One region of the Streptosporangium sp. NPDC001559 genome, then DNA from elsewhere that is predicted to be linked to it. Evidence: predicted binding sites of a transcription regulator. Region 1 holds the regulator's gene; the other holds the start of a gene.
What was found. Region 1 encodes LexA, which represses DNA repair genes until DNA is damaged. Its sites were predicted from a motif close to TCGAACANNTGTTCGA; they were not measured.

Region 1 (9,250 bases):
GCTCCATGACGGCCTGGTGGTCCGGCGAGCCCGCGGGACCGTCCGCGTTCTGGCCCGCCACCACCATCTCCCTGACCCGGCGCTGGAAGTCCTCGTCCTCGACGAGCTCCGCCAGCTCCATCCAGGCGTCCACCTGCTCCGGGCTCGGCTCGTCCGGCAGTTCGGTGTTCACCTGCCGCATGCCGTTCGCGATGCCCAGTGACGGGCCCTCGCCGAGGTCGAGCCCGGCGAGGACGCGGTCCACGAAGTCATCGATGATCTGCTGCCGCTCCCGCGCGGACAGCCTGGCCAGTCTGTGCATCAGTGACGCCTCCTCGATCGTGCTGCCGCGCTTGGCGACCGTGCTCAGCACGGCGCGGCGCAGCCGCAGGGTACGGATCTCCGCCTCAAGCGCCGCGACATGCGCCTCGGCGACCTGGGCGACCGTCGTGGCCCGGCACAGGACCTCCTCGACCGCCTCAAGACCGAACCCGAGTTCGCGCAGGGTCCTGACGAGGTCGAGCCGGGCGACCGCTCGCGCGTCGTAGAGACGGTAACCGCCCGCGGACCGCTCGGTCGGCGGCACCAGGCCGCTGTCCGACCAGAAACGGATCGTCCGCACCGGTAGTCCCGTACGGCGGGCGAGCTGCCCGATCGTGAAAAGCTCCGTGCCTTCGCTCACGGCACCACTGTGCCGTCTCCACTCACTGGAGACTCAACTCCCTTTCCCCGCGCCACTCCCTTTGCCCGTGACCGGGAGAGACGACGGGGAGCCGGTGAGCCATGTGGCTCACCGGCTCCCCGGTTCACGGACGTGTCAGCTGCAGCCGCTGGTCGAGCCGCAGCCCTCGCAGACGTAGCAACTGCCCGCGGGACGCATCTTGGTGCCGCAGGTCATGCACAGCGGCGCGTCGGCGGTGCGGCCCTGGTGCGACTCCAGGGAGCCCGCGGCGCGCTCGGGGGCGGCCACCTCGACGGTCTGGGTGCGGGTCTCGGATCGGGGCTGGGGCCGCTCGATGGGCGCGGAGGTGGCCAGCTCGGCGATGACCTCGTCCGCGGCGATCGGGGCCGGGTCCTCGCCCCGCTGCTGGGCGGCGCGCTCGGAGGCCGAGAAGATCCCCAGGGCGGCCCGCTCGTCGTAGGGCAGGTGGTCGAGCGCCAGGCGACGGAAGATGTAGTCCATCACCGAGGCGGCCATCCGGATGTCCGGGTCGTCGGTCATGCCCGCCGGGTCGAAGCGCATGTTGACGAACTTGCCCACGTAGGTCTCCAGCGGCACTCCGTACTGCAGGCCGATGGAGATGGCCACGGAGAAGGCGTCCATGACGCCCGCCAGGGTGGAACCCTGCTTGGACATCTTCAGGAAGACCTCGCCGAGACCGTCGTCGGGGTAGGACGAGGCGGTCATGTAGCCCTTGGCGCCGCCCACGGTGAAGCGGGTGGTGGTGCTGGGCCGCTGGTTCGGCATCCGGCGCCTGGTCGGACGGCTGACCTCGACGACCTGGACCTCGGGCTCGGCCGGCTCGGCCTTCTCCTCGGCCTTCTTGCCCGCCGCGGACAGCGGCTGGCCGACCTTGCAGTTGTCGCGGTAGACGGCCAGGGCCTTCAGGCCGAGCTTCCAGCCCTCCATGTAGACCTGCTCGATGTCCTCGACCGTCGCGGACTCGGGCAGGTTGACGGTCTTGGAGATGGCGCCGGACAGGAACGGCTGGGCCGCGGCCATCATCCGCACGTGGCCCATCGGAGCGATGGCCCGCTCGCCCATGGCGCAGTCGAACACCTCGTAGTGCTCGGGCCGAAGGCCGGGGGCGTCCACGACGTGGCCGTGCGCGGCGATGTACTCGACGATCGCCTCGACCTGCTCCTCCTGGTAGCCGAGCTGGCGCAGCGCCCGCGGGATCGTCTGGTTGACGATCTGCATGGAGCCGCCGCCGACGAGCTTCTTGAACTTGACCAGGGCGAGGTCGGGCTCGATGCCGGTGGTGTCGCAGTCCATCATCAGGCCGATGGTGCCGGTCGGCGCGAGCAGCGAGGCCTGGGCGTTGCGGTAGCCGTTCTTCTCGCCGAGCTTGAGGCAGTCGGCCCACTGGCGGGAGGCCTCGGTGTGGATGACCCGGTCCATCCCGCCCAGCGTGCGCAGGTCGTCGTTGGCCGCGGCGTGCTTGCGCATAACGCGCTTGTGCGCCTCGGCGTTGCGGGCGTAGCCCTCGTACGGCCCGACGACCGAGGCCAGCTCGGCGCTGCGGCGGTAGGAGGCGCCGGTCATCAGCGAGGTGATGGCCCCGGCGATGGCCCGGCCGCCCTCGGAGTCGTAGGCGTGGCCGGTGGCCATGAGCAGCGCGCCCAGGTTGGCGTAGCCGATGCCGAGCTGACGGTAGGCCCGGGTGGTCCGGTCGATCTTCTCGGTCGGGAAGTCGGCGAAGGTGATGGAGACGTCCATCGCGGTGATGATCAGCTCGGTGAGCTTCACGAAGGCCGCGACGTCGAAGGTGTCGTCGTCCCTGAGGAACTTCAGCAGGTTGATGCTGGCCAGGTTGCAGGAGGAGTTGTCCAGGTGGAGGTACTCGGAGCAGGGGTTGCTCGCCGTGATGCGGCCGGTCTCCGGGCTGGTGTGCCAGTCGTTGATCGTGTCGTCGTACTGGACGCCGGGGTCCGCGCACTCCCAGGCGGCCTGGGCCATCTTCCTGAACAGGGACTTGGCGTCGACCTTCTCGATCACCTCGCCGGTGAGGCGGGCGCGCAGCCCGAAGTCACCGCCGTTCTCGACGGCACGCATGAACTCGTCGGAGACGCGCACGGAGTTGTTGGCGTTCTGGTACTGGACGGAGACGATGTCCTTGCCGCCCAGGTCCATGTCGAACCCGGCGTCGCGCAGCGCGCGGACCTTGTCCTCCTCGCGCGCCTTGGTCTCGATGAACTCCTCGATGTCGGGGTGGTCGACGTCCAGGACGACCATCTTGGCCGCGCGGCGGGTGGCGCCGCCGGACTTGATGGTGCCCGCCGAGGCGTCGGCGCCGCGCATGAAGGAGACGGGGCCGCTGGCCGTACCGCCGCTGGAGAGCAGTTCCTTGGAGGAACGGATCCGGGAGAGGTTCACCCCCGAGCCCGAACCGCCCTTGAAGATCACACCCTCTTCCTTGTACCAGTCGAGGATGGACTCCATCTGGTCGTCGACGGCCAGGATGAAACAGGCGCTGACCTGCTGCGGCGAGGCGGTTCCGACGTTGAACCAGACCGGCGAGTTGAAGCTGAAGACCTGGTTGACCAGGGCGTGCTTGAGCTCGTGGTCGAAGATCTCGGCGTCCTCCTCGGTCGCGAAGTAGCCCTCCTCGACCGCGGTCCTGGTGTAGACGCCGACCACCCGGTCGACGAGCTGCTTCAGGCTCCACTCGCGCTGCGGGGTGCCGACGGCGCCCCGGAAGTACTTGGTGGTCACGATGTTGGCGGCGTTGACCGACCAGGAGTCGGGGAACTCGACGCCCCGCTGCTCGAAGTTGACCGAGCCGTCCCGCCAGTTGGTCATGACGACGTCACGGCGCTCCCAGGTCACCTGGTCGTACGGGTGCACTCCGGGCGTGGTGAAGATGCGCTTCATCTTCAGTCCCTTGCGTGGCCGCTTACCCCCGCGCGCGACCGCGCCGTTGACCGTCTCCGTCATGACTTCCCCCTTCCGGGGCTCCACAGAGCCCCCAGTCGGACCAGTTCAACGCGCCGCGTACTCCCCCGGCGCCCGGGGACTGACTCAGTCGCGCCGTGCGGAACGCTCGGCGCGCAGCTGTTCGATCTCAGCCTCGAAGTCGGCCAGGGTCTCGAAGCCCCGGTAGACGGAGGCGAAACGCAGGTATGCCACCTCGTCGAGCTCGCGGAGCGGGCCCAGGATCGCCAGCCCCACCTCGTGGGCCGCGATCTCCGCGGCCCCGGTCGCCCGGATGCTCTCCTCGACCCGCTGGCCGAGCTGGGCCAGCGAGTCCTCGCTCACCGGGCGCCCCTGACACGCACGCCGGACACCGGCGATCACCTTGTCCCTGAAGAACGGCTCGGTCACCCCGCTGCGTTTGCTCACCATGAGCAACACCGTCTCCTGCGTGGTGAACCTGCGCCCGCACTCCGGGCAGGTGCGCCTGCGCCGGATGGCGCTGCCGTCCTCGGTCGACCGGCTGTCGATGACCCGCGTGTCAGGATGACGACAGAACGGACAGTGCACGCGTGTCGCCTCCCTGACTTGCCTAGCGGCTCACCTTCCTCGCGTTGCTCCGCCTGCTCTGCGATCTCCGTGCGGAGACGCTCACGCACGCCCTCGAATGGTCGAGATGCGGTAATAGAAACACAATCTATGGTGGAGCGGAATGATGAAGCCACTAGATGTTGTGGTCCAACCGTAGGAGTGTCGGACCATGAACGCAAGTTAGGAAGGCCCTCCCGAGCGAAGTCGCCGATCAGCGCAGCTCAAGGGCGTCAGCCGGGCGTGTCGCCCTTCCGGTACGGCCCGCGGGCGCCGTCCCGACGTGCGGGCGCCCCTCCCCGGGGCACGCGAACGGGCCGATCACCGGGATCCATTATCGGGTGAGCCCGGGGCGCGTCGTCACGCTCCGTCGCCGGCACCCCCGCCCGGCCCTCCTCAGAGCGCCCGGGACCCCCACTCGCCACAAGACTCACAGAGGCCCGTGGAGACCCCCTGGAAAGCCCCCTGGGAGGCGAAGGCCGCGTCCAGGAGGGCACCCGCCCAGAAGGCCGCCAGCACGAGGAGCGTGAGCGCCAGGACCGCCACGACCCTTCCCCTGCGGGTCAGCCTGACCGGGGCGCGCCCCCGCCGGACGGTCGCGCGCGCCGCCCTCCCCCCGGCGACGGCCCGCCTCCGCGGAGCCGCCGGAACCGTACGGCCCGCACGTCCCGCGGCCGTCCCACGGGGGCGCGCGACGGGCCGCCCGCCCCCGGCCGCCCCACGGCCCGCGTCCCTGGCGGCCGTCTCCCCGGTGCCCCTGACCAGCGTCAACGTGGGCCTGGTTGTCCTCGTGGCCGCCTTCACGGTGCCCCCCATCTCTTCGACCTGGCCGAACACATGTCGAAGAAAGATCGGCGAATCGAACACGATGTCGATCGAACTCCCGTACGATGTTGTACACCACGCCGCCACCGATTTCGAGGACCATTCGAACAAATGTTTGAGTATGATCTTCGGCGGAGGTACGGTCGCTGTGTGCGACGCAACCAATACAGACCGGGAGCGAGGAGATCATATGAGTGAGCGCGACGAGAGCGGCGCGGCCGTCAGTGACCTGGCGGTGCGCAGGCGTGACTCCCTCGGCCTCACCCCCAGACAGCGCAAGATCCTTGAGGTGATCCGCGACTCGGTGCAGCAGCGCGGCTACCCGCCGTCGATGCGCGAGATCGGCGAGGCGGTGCAGCTGACCAGCACCTCCAGCGTGTCGCACCAGCTGACGGCCCTGCAGCGCAAGGGCTACCTGCGCCGCGACCCGCACCGCCCGCGTGCCCTGGAGGTGCGCCTGCCCGGCGAGCCGGTGCTGTGGGTCGACCCCGACGCGAACGCCGATGAGACCTCGGTCAACCGCCCGACCGCGGCCTACGTGCCGCTCGTCGGCCGGATCGCCGCCGGTGGCCCGATCCTCGCCGAGGAGAGCGTGGAGGACGTCTTCGCCCTGCCCAAGCAGCTCGTCGGCGAGGGCACCCTCTTCCTGCTCCAGGTCACGGGCGACTCCATGATCGACGCCGCGATCGCCAACGGCGACTGGGTGGTCGTCCGCCAGCAGCCCGTCGCCGACAACGGCGACGTGGTCGCCGCGATGATCGACGGCGAGGCCACGGTCAAGACCTTCAAGCGCAAGGACGGCCACGTCTGGCTGGTTCCGCACAACGCGAACTACGACCCGATCCCCGGCGACGAGGCCACCGTCCTGGGCAAGGTCGTGGCGGTGCTGCGCAAGCTCTGAGGCGCCTCGACGGCATCTCTCCCGGAACGCGAGGAGTGACCCTCAAACCGAGGGTCACTCCTTTCTGCGTTCACGGTCAGGGAACGATGTTGACCAGCTTGGGGGCCCTGATGATGACCTTGCGGGGCGCACCGGACAGGAAGGTCTGCACCTTCTCCGACGCCAGCGCCAGGGCCTCCAGGTCGGCCTCGGAGATCTCCGGGGAGACCTCCAGGCGGTCACGGACCTTGCCCGCGACCTGTACGACGCAGGTGACGGTCTCCTGCACCAGCAGTGCCGCCTCCGCGACCGGCCAGCCGGCGGTGGCGACGGAGGCGGAGTGCCCCAGCCGCTCCCAGCCCTCCTCCGCCGCGTACGGCGCGACCAGGGACAGCATGACCGCCAGGGTCTCCGCGGCCTCGCGCACCGCCGGGTCTGCGGCACCGGGGCCCGAGTCGATGGCCCTCCTGGCGGCGGTCGTCAGCTCCATCATCCTGGCGATCGCGACGTTGAAGCGGTGCGAGTCGAGCAGCTTGGTGACCTCGTCCACGGTCCGGTGGACGACCTTGCGCAGCTCCAGGTCACCGGTGGAGAAGTCGGCGCCGGGCGCGGAGCCCGCACCGGCCTCGGCCATGACGCGGAAGGCCCTGGCCAGGAACTTCTGCGACGCGGCCGGGGAGACGTCGGCCCAGTCGATGTCGTCCTCGGGCGGGCCGGCGAACAGCACGGTCAGCCTGACCGCGTCGACGCCGTAGGTGTCGATCTGCTGGCCCAGGTCGACCCCGTTGCCCAGCGACTTCGACATCGCCTTGCCCTGGTTGATGACCTGCCCCTGGTTCAGCAGGCGCAGGAAGGGCTCGGTGAAGTCGAGCATGCCCATGTCGTGCAGGACCTTGGTGAAGAAACGTGAGTACAGCAGGTGCAGCACCGCGTGCTCGACGCCGCCGACGTACTGGTCGATCGGCCCCCACTTGCGGACCTTCTCCACGTCGAAGGGACCGTCCAGGTAGGTCGGGTCCACGTAACGCAGGTAGTACCACGAGGAGTCGACGAAGGTGTCCATCGTGTCGGTGTCACGCTTGGCCGCTCCGCCGCACTTGGGACAGGAGACGTTGACCCAGTCCTCGGCCGAGGCCAGCGGGGAGACGCCCTTGGGCGCCAGCGCCTCACCACGCATGTCGGGCAGGGTGACGGGCAGCTGGTCGTCGGGGACCGGGACCTCGCCGCAGTCCGCGCAGTGGATGATCGGGATCGGGCAGCCCCAGAAACGCTGGCGGGACAGCAGCCAGTCACGCAGGCGGAAGTTGACCGCCGCCCTGCCGGTCCCACGCCCGGCCAGCACCTCGGTGATCCTGTGGATGGCCTCGGCCTTGGACAGGCCGTCCAGCGGCCCCGAGTTGACCAGGGTGCCCTCACCCGCGGTGGCGATCCCGGTCTCCCCCGGGTCGGCCATGCCGGTGTGGACGACGACCCGTACCGGCAGGTCGAAGGCGCGGGCGAAGTCGAGGTCGCGCTGGTCGTGGGCGGGAACCGCCATGATGGCGCCGTGGCCGTAGTCGGACAGCACGTAGTCGGCCGCCCAGACCGGCATGCGCTCGCCGTTGACCGGGTTGATCGCGTAGCGGCCCAGGAAGACGCCGGTCTTCTCCTTCTCGGTGGACAGCCGGTCGATGTCGGACAGCTTCGCGACCTCGGCCCGGTAGGTCTCGAAGGCCTTCCGCTGCTCGTCGGAGACGATCTCCTCGGCCAGCGGGGCGTCCGGGGCGACGACGAAGAAGGTCGCGCCGTACAGCGTGTCGGGGCGGGTGGTGTAGACCGTGACCGGCTCGTCACGACCCTCGATCACGAAGTTGACGTCCGCGCCCTCGGACCTGCCGATCCAGTTGCGCTGCATGGTCAGCACGCGCTCGGGCCAGCCGCCCTCCAGCTGGACCATGTCGTCCAGCAGCCGGTCGGCGTAGTCAGTGATCTTGAAGTACCACTGGGTCAGCTCCCTGCGGACGACCTCGGCGCCGCAGCGCTCGCACCTGCCTCCGACGACCTGCTCGTTGGCCAGCACGGTCTGGTCGTTGGGGCACCAGTTGACCAGGCCGCCCTTGCGGTAGGCCAGGCCGCGTTCGAAGAAGCGCAGGAACAGCCACTGCGTCCACCGGTAGTAGGTGGCGTCGCTGGTGTGCAGGCGGCGGGACCAGTCGAAGGAGACCGCGTAACGCTTGTAGGAGGCCGCCTGGGTCTCGATGTTGGCGTAGGTCCACTCGGCCGGGTGCGCGTCACGCTTGATGGCGGCGTTCTCCGCGGGCAGGCCGAAGGAGTCCCAGCCGATCGGGTGCAGCACGTTGTAGCCGCGCTGGAACCAGTAGCGCGACACGATGTCGCCGATGGCGAAGGCCTCGGCGTGCCCCATGTGCAGGTCGCCCGAGGGGTAGGAGAACATGTCGAGCATGTAGCGACGCTCACGCGGGTCCGCGGGGTCGTCGGAGGCGTGGAACGGGTCCAGTTCCTCCCACCGCCGCTGCCACTTGACCTGCAGTGCCTGCGGATCGTAGTGCTGCTCGTCGCTGTTCACGTCGGCTCGCTCGCTCACGTCAATCTTCCCTCGGTATACGTCTGCTGCGATGATCTGACCCGTCCGGCCCAATAGAAAAACCCTCCGCTCATGCGAAGGGCAGCCGCACCGGCGGGCGTTTAACGCCGAGAAGGCCGATGCGGCCCGGTAAGCAGCAGGGTCGCGGCACGCATACGGCAAGACTATCGCAGTCCGCAAGCCGTATTCGTGGCCTGGGGAAACGAATTGGATCACGGTAAACGGAGGACGCCCGTCCGGCGATCCAGCACAATAAGAGCAATCACGTGCCTGGAGCGGGCCGAGACCTGATGGGGACACATCCGTTGTGACCTCGCATGTCCCGTCAGTTTACTCTTCTCACCGTGGCACACTCAGTCGAGCCGGGGCAGGGCCCGGATCCCTTGGAGGCCGGCCTGCCGATGCAGGATCCACCGACCGACCCCACAGGACTCCAGTTCAGGGGGGCGTTCTCCGGTTTCCCTGCGAACATCCCTGCCTCCCGTGAGACCATGCCGAATACCCATAATTCGGGCACCCGTGCGGAAGGTAAGGAAGCCATGGCCCCGGAGCAGCCCAGCCAGCCCCACCTGCCTCCGGCATGGCCGGAGGCGGCGGAGACGACGTCCGGCTGGGCGAACGGCTCCTTCGGCACCTCGTCGCCACGACTTCCCCTCCCCCATGAGGAGCCGGCCTCCCCCGCCGACGGTCAGGGGCAACCGGGCGCCGGCTGGGAGCAGGCGGGGGCGAGCACGCCCGAATACGGCTGGAGCCAGTCGAC
Region 2 (9,250 bases), on a different contig from region 1:
GGGCGCAGCGCGGCCTCGATCAGGCGCTCGTCACCCTCCATCTCGGGTGAGACCAGGTCCCGTTCTGCGCTCACGTCGTCTCCGCCTTTCCCGTGCTCTGTCTCACCGGACGCTCAGCACGCGAAGCGCGGCCTTGAGCAGCACGGCGACCTGGGGAACCCTGCCCTGCGCGATCTCGGCGTCGGCCTGGACGGCCACCGTGGCGACCGCCTCGTCGGCGTCCCTGACCGAGTAGCCGAGACCGACCAGGCCCGAGTGCACCTGGTCGCGCCAGGGCGGGACGGCGGCGGTGCCGTCGAGCGCGGCGTTGACCGCCTCCTCCGGCGTGCCGAGCTTGTCCTTGAGGTCGACGATGATCCGCTGAGCGCCCTTGGGGCCGACTCCGGGAACCCTGGTCAGCGCCTTGACGTCGGCGCTCGCCACCGCGATCCGCAGGGCGTTCGGCGTGTGCACGGCGAGCATGGCGAGGGCGACCTTGGGGCCGACCCCGTTGGCCGTCTGCAGCAGCTCGAAGACCAGGCGCTCGTCGTCGGTGCCGAAGCCGAACAGTGTCAGGGAGTCCTCCCTGACCACGAGCGAGGTGGCCAACCTGGCCTCCTCCCCCACCCGCAGCGCCGCCAGTGTGCCGGGGGTGCAGTGGACGAGCACGCCGATCCCGCCGACCTCGACCACCGCTCCCTCCGGAGCGATCGCGGCCACCCGTCCCCGCACCGAGGCGATCACTTCGTGCTTCCCTTCGAATATCCGGCCCTGCCCCCGCCACGGAAGTAGGCGGCGGCGCTCGTGCCGGGAGCGGCGGCCTTCGCGACCGCCTCCGCGAGCCTGTTGCGCGCCCCGCCCCGCCACACGTGGCAGATCGCGAGGGCGAGGGCGTCGGCGGCGTCGGCGGGTTTGGGCATCTCGTCCAGGCGCAGGAGCCTGGTCACCATCGTGCCGACCTGTCGTTTGTCCGCGGTGCCGCTACCGGTGATCGCGGCCTTGACCTCGGAGGGCGTGTGCAGCGCCACCGGCAGTCCCCGGCGGGAGGCGCACAGGATCGCCACCGCGGAGGCCTGTGCGGTGCCCATCACCGTCCTGAGGTTGTGCTGGGCGAAGACCCGCTCCACGGCGACCGCGTCCGGCTTGATCTCGTCGAGCCAGCTCTCGATGCCCGCCTCGATCGCCACGAGCCTCGCACCGGTCTCGTCTTCCGCGGGGGTGCGCACGACCCCGACCTTGACCAGGGTCAGCGGTGCCCCCGGCCGTCCCTCGACCGCGCCGAGCCCGCACCGGGTCAGCCCGGGATCGACCCCCATCACCCGCAGTTCGGGCAACCGCACCGGCACGCCTCCACTCGCCGAACACCTGTTCGGTGCCAGACTCTACCGCCTGCGCGCACACGACGCACGGTTCCCGGGAAGGCGCCCCTCAGAAGTGGTCCAGCATGTACGGCCTGGCGTGGAAGGCCCCGTCCAGGGCGGCGTCGCCGTCCGCGGGACCGGTCAGTCCGCCGGTCCTGCGCAGGGTCGCGGCCGGGACCCCGCAGAACAGCGCGGAGAACGCCCCCGCCGTGAGGACGGGCAGAGCCGGGGGGAGGGTGCCCGCGGGCTCGGCCGTCGCCCGCCCTCCGGAGACGGACAGGTGCCAGGGCCCGGAGTTCCCCGGTCGCTGGGGGTCCTCGACCTGGATCACGGTGTCGAGGGTGACGCCGGGCGGGAAACCCCGCTCGCGGATCGCCGCGGCCAGGTCGACGACGCGGAACATCCAGCGGGTCTGGCCCACCTCGTCCGTCGGGCGGTTCCCGATCAGCCAGAAGACGGGGTCGTCGGGGGCCACGACCGCGTGGACGGACCTGGCGATCGAGGCCGAGGAACCGACCAGGGACCACAGCGTCCGCGCGGTCGCCTCCGAGCCCGCGACCAGGACGGGAACCTCCAGGTCCTGATCGCGCCAGCGGTAGACGACGAGGCCGTCGTGCGCGAGGTAGACGAAGTCGTCCCCGTTCGCCAGGCGCGCCCGCCAGACGTCGGCGTCCCAGCAGACGGGGCCGCAGGCGCGGGTGGCCAGGTGGACTCCCCGCAGGACCGAGACAATCCGCTCTGCGTCCTCCGGCCCGGCCCTGCGGATCTGGACCTGCTCGGTCCGCCCGATGGTCCGCAGCGCCTCGGCGGGCAGTACGGCCCGGTGCATGGCCCCGGCGTGCTCCCAGCCCAGCGAGCGGTAGATGTGGGTGGTGGCCGGGTAGAGGGCGGAGACCGGGTGCCCGAGGCGGGCGCAGCGTTCGAGGGTGGCCAGCATGATGGTCCGGCCGGCTCCCCCGCCCCTGTCCTCCGGGGCGACGGTCACCGAGGCGACGCCGCCGAGGGAGATCGGCCTGCCGTGCCAGTACTGGGTGAAGTCGTTGATCCGGCTCGTCGCGACCAGGCGGGCGCCGTCGAAGAGACCGAGGTATCTCCCCGCTTCGAGCGCCGGGGTCACCATCCCGACCCACTGCCGCTGGACCGTCTCCGACACCGGTCCGAAGGCCCGCCTGCGATTGTCCGTCACCGCGTCGAGATCGTCCGCGGTCAGTTCACGTAGCTCCACAGCCACCCAACCTAGGCGGCGTGGTCCGGGCGGGGCGAATCGGCCGTCCCGCCCGGCGCGACGGCCGTTCAGGCGTCGAGCTTCTCCAGGACATCGTCGGAGACGTCGAAGTTGGCCCAGACGTTCTGGACGTCGTCGCTGTCCTCGAGGGCGTCGATCAGCCTGAAGACCTTGCGGGCGCCGTCCTCGTCGAGCGGGACGTTCATCGTCGGCACGAAGCTGGACTCGGCGGAGTCGTAGTCGATGCCGGACTCCTGCAGGGCCTTGCGGACCGGGACGAGGTCGGTGGCCTCGGAGACGACCTCGAACTGGTCGCCGAGGTCGTTGACCTCCTCGGCGCCGGCGTCGAGGACCGCGGTCAGCACGTCGTCCTCGCTCAGCGAGCCCTTGGGCACCAGCACGACGCCCTTGCGGTTGAACATGTAGGACACCGAACCCGGGTCGGCCAGCGAGCCGCCGTTGCGGGTCAGGGCGACGCGGACCTCGGAGGCGGCGCGGTTGCGGTTGTCGGTGAGGCACTCGATCAGCACCGCGACCCCACCCGGGGCGTAGCCCTCGTACATGATGGTCTGCCAGTCGGCGCCGCCCGCCTCAAGGCCGCCGCCGCGCTTGCGCGCGCGTTCGATGTTGTCGATCGGGACCGAGCTCTTGCGCGCCTTGGTGATGGCGTCGTACAGCGTCGGGTTGCCGTCCGGGTCGGGGCCGCCGGTTCGGGCCGCGACCTCGATGTTCTTGATGAGCTTGGCGAACAGCTTGCCCCGCTTGGAGTCAAGCGCGGCCTTCTTGTGCTTCGTCGTCGCCCATTTGGAGTGGCCGGACATCGGCTAGAGCTCCCTCACCATGTCAACAAAATATGAATGCACACCGACATCCCCGGTAAGTTCCGGGTGGAAGGACGTGGCGAGCAGCGGTCCTTGGCGGACCGCGACGATCCTATCCCCAGCTTCGGCCCGAGCCAGCACTTCGACATCGGAACCGACAGATTCCACCCACGGGGCGCGAATGAAGATCGTCCGTATCGAGCCCCGGCCCGCGAAGTCGAGGTCCGCCTCGAAGGAGTCGACCTGACGGCCGAAGGCGTTGCGGCGGACCACCATGTCGATGCCGCCGATGGTCTGCTGGCCCTCGATGCCGCCCTCGATCCGGTCGGCCAGCATGATCATGCCCGCGCACGAGCCGTAGGCGGGCATGCCGCCCTTGATCCTCATCCTGAGCGGTTCGAGGAGTTCGAAGGTCTCGGCGAGTTTCCACATCGTGGTCGACTCCCCGCCGGGGATGACCAGGCCGTCGACCGCCTCCAGCTCACCGGGGCGCCGTACGGCGACGGCCCTGGCACCCGCCGCCTCCAGTGCGCGCGTGTGCTCACGCACGTCTCCCTGCAGGGCGAACACTCCGATGGTCGGGGCGATGCTCACAGTGGTCCTCTCAAGGGGCTTGGAACGCCCCTTCAGCGTATGGCCACTGTGCGCGTCGCCCCAAACCGGGTCAAGCCGGGGCAGAGGCATCCTGGAAGGTGTGGTCGACGTCGATCCGCTCCAGGCTCCTCATGTGATGGCGCCTGCCGTACAGGACGGCCATGCCCGCCAGGCAGCAGGCCGCGCCCAGGACGTACGGCACCGCGGGCCCCACCTCCTCGCCCAGCTTGGTGACGACGTAGGGCGCGAGCGCGCCGCCCATCCAGCGCACGAAGTTGTATCCGGCGGAGGCGACCGGCCTCGGCGCGTCGGAGACCTCCATGGCCGCCTCGGTGAACACGGTGTTGTTCAGGCCGATCGGGAGGCCGGACAGGACGACGAAGACGACGACGCCCGGGTGGCTCCCCGCCTGCTGTGACAGCGCGATGCCCACCTGCAGCAGGGCGAGCGCCCCCAGCGAGAGGTGGAGCACGTTGACCGAGCCGATCCTGCGCTGCAGGGCGGGGGCGCCGAAGACCGAGGCGAGCGCGACACAGACGCCCCACCCGAAGAAGACCGCGCCGATGCCGTACGGCGACATGCCGAGGATGAAGGGGGTGAAGGCCAGGATGGTGAAGAAGGCGAAGTTGTAGAAGAACGCGGTGAACGCCGTCGTCGACAGGCCGCCGTGGGCCAGGGCGCGCAGCGGGTCGGACAGGCGGGTGCGCGCGGCCGGTTTCTGCGTGGCCCTCAGCAGGGTCAGGATGAGGACGAACCCGACGGCCATGAGGGTCGCGGTGCCGAAGAAGGGGGCGCGCCAGTTCCAGTCGCCGAGGGCGGCGCCGACCAGCGGCCCCATGGAGATGCCCAGGCCCAGGGCCGCCTCGTACAGGACGATGGCCGCCTCCGCGCCTCCGCTGGCGGCCCCGACGATCACCGCGAGGGCGGTGGCGACGAACAGGGAGTTGCCCAGGCCCCACCCGGCGCGGAACCCGACGAGTTCGCCGACGCTGCCCGAGGTCCCGGACAGGGCGGCGAAGACAACCACCAGGGCCAGGCCGAGCAGCAGGGTGCGCTTGCCGCCGATCCTGCTGGAGACCCAGCCGGTGATGAGCATGGCCACCGCGGTGACCAGGAAGTAGCTGGTGAACAGCAGGGAGACCTGGCTCGGGCCCGCGTTCAGGCCCTTGGCGATGGAGGGCAGGATCGGATCGACCAGGCCGATGCCCATGAAGGCGACGACCGCGGCGAACGCGGTGGCCCAGACGGACATCGGCTGACGCAGGATTCCGCCGCCGCTCTGTGAGGACATGGAAGGCGCTCCTTGGAAGAAGGGGACGAGGGGAAGGGGTCGTCAGGGGCGGCCCAGTTTGGCCAGGGCGGGCAGCGCCGCGGCGACGGCCTCGCGTTCGGCGGGGGTGAGGGCACCGAGCCTGTCGCTCAGGTAGGCGATCCTGGCGCGCCGTACGGCCACCAGGCGGGCGCGGCCCTCGTCGGTGAGCTCGACGGTGCGGACCCTGGCGTCGGCGGGATCGGCGCCCCGCGCGACCAGTCCCGGCTCCTCGAGGCGGTTGATCTGCACGGTCATGGTCGGCAGCTGGACGCCGTGTTCCTCGGCCAGCTCGGTCATCCGGCGCGGGCCGTCCTGAAGTGAGCCGAGCACGGCGTACTGCTGGCTGGTGATCGGCTGCCCGGCCGCCGCGCGGCGCAACAGCAGCACCAGGTGGCGCAGTTCCTTGGAGAGGTTCTCCGCGAGTTCATCCGTCGTCATAGTTAGCCAGTCTAACTTAGCCTGTCTAACTATTATTCCAGAAGAAACGGGACGACGCTGGACATGCGTCGTCCCGTTGGGGTTCAGGGGCGCCTGGTCTCCAGGTCGACGACCTCCCGGATGAGATCGGCCTCCGGCTCCGTGGGCATCCGGCTCGCCGGAGGCGCGGCCGGGCGCAGATAGGTCTGCCGTACGCCCGGCACCCGGTCCTCGACCACGAAGGTCGCCTTCACGTGAGCCTGCGCACCGGCCTGCCGTACCTGCGGGAGCACCGTGAAGTCGGCGGTCAGCAGGTCCGGCTCGATCCGGGTGAGCACGTAACCGCGCTGGTTGTTGTAGAAGCGTAGGTGCGGGTTGATCTTGAGGAACGGCTGCGTCCCGGGGTCGGAGTCCGCGCCGTCGCCTCCGGTGGTGATGGAGGTCGTGACCAGCTCGGAGCCCACCGTGGGGGTGGTCGGGTCGTCGTAGTCGAGCTTGAGGTCGGCCGCCCAGTGGGCGTGCACGTCGCCGGTGAGCACGACCGGGTTGCGCACCCCCGCGTCCACCCACCCCTGGGTGATCCGCCGCCGCGAGGCGACGTAACCGTCCCAGGCGTCCTGACTGGTCACCTTGGCGGGCCCCGCGTCACTGTCACGCTGGGCGAAGAAGACCTGCTGGCCGATGACGTCCCACCGCGCCCGCGACCGGCGGAAGCCGTCGAGCAGCCAGCGCTCCTGGGCCTCCCCCGTGATCGAGCGCGCCGGGTCGGTCGCGGCCGGGCAGTCACGGTAACCGTCTCCACAGCCCTGGTCGTCGCGGTACTGCCGGGTGTCGAGCATGTGGAAGGTGGCCAGGGCGCCCCACCGGACACGCCGGTAGATCTGCATGTCGATCCCCCTGGGGATGGAGGTACGCCGCAGCGGCATGTTCTCGTAGTAGGCGCGGAAGGCCGCGGCGCGCCGGGTGAGGAAACCCGGTTGCGGGATCTCCGGCTTCTCCGGCACCTCGTCGGCCCAGTTGTTGTCCAGCTCGTGGTCGTCCCAGACGACCAGCCAGGGCGCCGCCGCGTGCGCCGCCCGCAGGTCGGGATCGGTCTTGTACTGCGCGTGCCGCTGCCGGTAGTTCGCCAGCGTCTCGGTCTCCGGCCCCTCGTGGTCGCGGACGTTGCCGCCGGGGATGGTGTAGGTGTCGCGGGCGTACTCGTACTGGTAGTCGCCCAGGTGCAGGACGAGGTCCGGCTCCTCCTCGGCCAGGCGCCGGTAGGCGGTGAAGTGGCCGTGCTCGTACTGGGCACACGAGACGAAGGCCATCGTCAGGCCCGTGCCGAGCGACAGGGGGTGCGGGGCGGTCCTGGCCCGTCCCATCGGCGACAGGTACGGCCCGGTCCTGAAGCGGTACCAGTACTCCCGGCCCGGCTCGAGGCCGTCCAGCTCGACGTGGACCGAGTGTCCCCACCGGCTGTCCGTGATCACCGTTCCCTGCCTGACCGTCCTGTGCCCGGCGTCGTCACCGTAGACCTGCCACCGGACGGGGAAGGGCAGGTCGGGCATGCCGCCTAGGCCGTCCTCGGCCAGCGGCAGGGGGGCGAGCCTGGTCCAGATCACGAACCCGCCCGGGCTCGGATCGCCGGAGGCGACGCCAAGGGTGAAGGGGTCGGCGCGCGGCCGGCGGGTGGTGGGAACGGCCGCGGCGGCGGGGGCGGTGACGTGCGCCGCCGCGAGGCCGGCGACGCCGGTGACGAGGAAGGAGCGTCGGCTGAGCCGGGACATGGGGGCCCCTCGAAGGTCGTCGGACGTGGTCGCCCGCCAGCCTTACCGACGATCGTGACCCTGGAGTTAACGTTCCGGGTCATGAAAAAGGCGGCGTCCCGCAAAGACGCCGCCTTCTCGTGGTCCGCCCCGACCAGCCGCGCTCCGCCAGGCGGTGCTCCAGCCGGCGGAACCGGTCCGGTCCTGATCGGCTACCAGCCGCGCTCCGCCAGGCGGTGCGGGACCGGGATGTCGTCGACGTTGATGCCGACCATGGCCTCGCCCAGGCCGCGGGAGACCTTGGCGACGACGTCCGGGTCGTCGTAGAAGGTGGTGGCCTTGACGATCGCCGCGGCGCGCTCGGCCGGGTTGCCCGACTTGAAGATGCCGGAGCCGACGAACACGCCCTCCGCGCCGAGCTGCATCATCATCGCGGCGTCCGCCGGGGTGGCGATGCCGCCCGCGGTGAAGAGCACGACGGGCAACTTGCCCGCCTTGGCGACCTCGACCACCAGCTCGTACGGCGCCTGCAGCTCCTTGGCGGCGACGTACAGCTCGTCCTCGGGCAGCGAGGACAGCCGCTTGATCTCACCGCGGATCTTGCGCATGTGCATGGTGGCGTTCGAGACGTCGCCGGTGCCCGCCTCACCCTTGGAGCGGATCATCGCCGCGCCCTCGGTGATGCGGCGCAGCGCCTCGCCCAGGTTGGTGGCGCCACAGACGAAGGGCACCGTGAAGCGCCACTTGTCGATGTGGTTGGCGTAGTCGGCCGGGGTCAGCACCTCCGACTCGTCGATGTAGTCGACGCCGAGCGACTGGAGCACCTGCGCCTCGACGAAGTGGCCGATGCGGGCCTTGGCCATGACCGGGATGGAGACGGCGGCGATGATGCCGTCGATCATGTCGGGGTCGCTCATCCGCGAGACGCCGCCCTGGGCGCGGATGTCTGCGGGGACCCGCTCAAGGGCCATGACGGCGACGGCACCGGCGTCCTCGGCGATCTTGGCCTGCTCCGGGGTGACGACGTCCATGATGACGCCGCCCTTGAGCATCTCTGCCATGCCGCGCTTCACCCGGGCGGTTCCGGTGACGGCGGTCTCGGTGACTTCGGGCGTGCTGCTGGACACGGTCTCTACCTCACGACGAGCGGGTTGCGGATCACGGTCCGCCTCCCTGGGCGGGTTTCCGGCGTTCTCTATCGTAGGCGCTGAGTGGCATGTGCCCTTACACACCATCTTGTCGCGCTTATGTGATCTTCTTGGACATGATGGTAAGGACCGTCATGGTCCTCAGGGAATGACAGGCTTGGGCGCCGCCAGCACGATCCACACCTGGCCCGGGGCGAAGTTCATCGGCTCGCCCGCCTCGGTGGTGAAGACCGTGCCGTCCTCCTCCGTCTTGCGCGACCAGGTGGCCTTGAACGCCTGACCGTCCCTGAGCACGACCGCCCTGCCCTTGCCGACGCTGTGCACCAGGGGCGTGTAGCTCTGGTTCAGGTCGTGGAACTCCGAACGCTCGGTCTTGGCGTACTGCACGACGATCGTGGGGGCCCCGAGCTGACCGCCCTCGGCGGCCATGTCCTTCTTGCCGTCCTGCCAGACCAGCCACCTGCCCGCCTCCTGCGACCAGGCGAAGGTGAAGCGCGCCGCCGGGTACCGGACCGTGAACGACTTCTTGGCCACGCCTCCCTCGGGGGCGTCGCCGAAGGTGAAGCCGATGTCCTTGGCCTTGGAGGCCCCCGGCGCCTTGGCCAGCAGCTGCTTGGTGTTCGCGAACAGGTTGTAGGGCGCGTA

Region 2: the regulator LexA is predicted to act here: its motif matches at 1,337-1,352, upstream of ruvC (crossover junction endodeoxyribonuclease RuvC).

The regions. Positions count from the first base shown of each region.
Region 1 is NZ_JBIAVG010000016.1:33,348-42,597, reverse strand. It holds gene ACFYY8_RS30790 (MerR family transcriptional regulator) at 1-661, opposite strand, end outside; gene ACFYY8_RS30785 (vitamin B12-dependent ribonucleotide reductase) at 797-3,637, opposite strand; gene nrdR (transcriptional regulator NrdR) at 3,722-4,183, opposite strand; gene ACFYY8_RS30775 (hypothetical protein) at 4,598-5,017, opposite strand; gene lexA (transcriptional repressor LexA) at 5,217-5,927, shown strand; gene leuS (leucine--tRNA ligase) at 6,004-8,490, opposite strand; gene ACFYY8_RS30760 (hypothetical protein) at 9,030-9,250, shown strand, end outside.
Region 2 is NZ_JBIAVG010000029.1:51,479-60,728, forward strand. It holds gene ruvB (Holliday junction branch migration DNA helicase RuvB) at 1-41, opposite strand, end outside; gene ruvA (Holliday junction branch migration protein RuvA) at 103-723, opposite strand; gene ruvC (crossover junction endodeoxyribonuclease RuvC) at 720-1,304, opposite strand; gene eis (enhanced intracellular survival protein Eis) at 1,408-2,565, opposite strand; gene ACFYY8_RS40520 (YebC/PmpR family DNA-binding transcriptional regulator) at 2,634-3,386, opposite strand; gene pdxT (pyridoxal 5'-phosphate synthase glutaminase subunit PdxT) at 3,390-3,980, opposite strand; gene ACFYY8_RS40530 (MFS transporter) at 4,051-5,271, opposite strand; gene ACFYY8_RS40535 (MarR family winged helix-turn-helix transcriptional regulator) at 5,314-5,730, opposite strand; gene ACFYY8_RS40540 (alkaline phosphatase D family protein) at 5,814-7,478, opposite strand; gene pdxS (pyridoxal 5'-phosphate synthase lyase subunit PdxS) at 7,670-8,584, opposite strand; gene ACFYY8_RS40550 (DUF3048 domain-containing protein) at 8,747-9,250, opposite strand, start outside.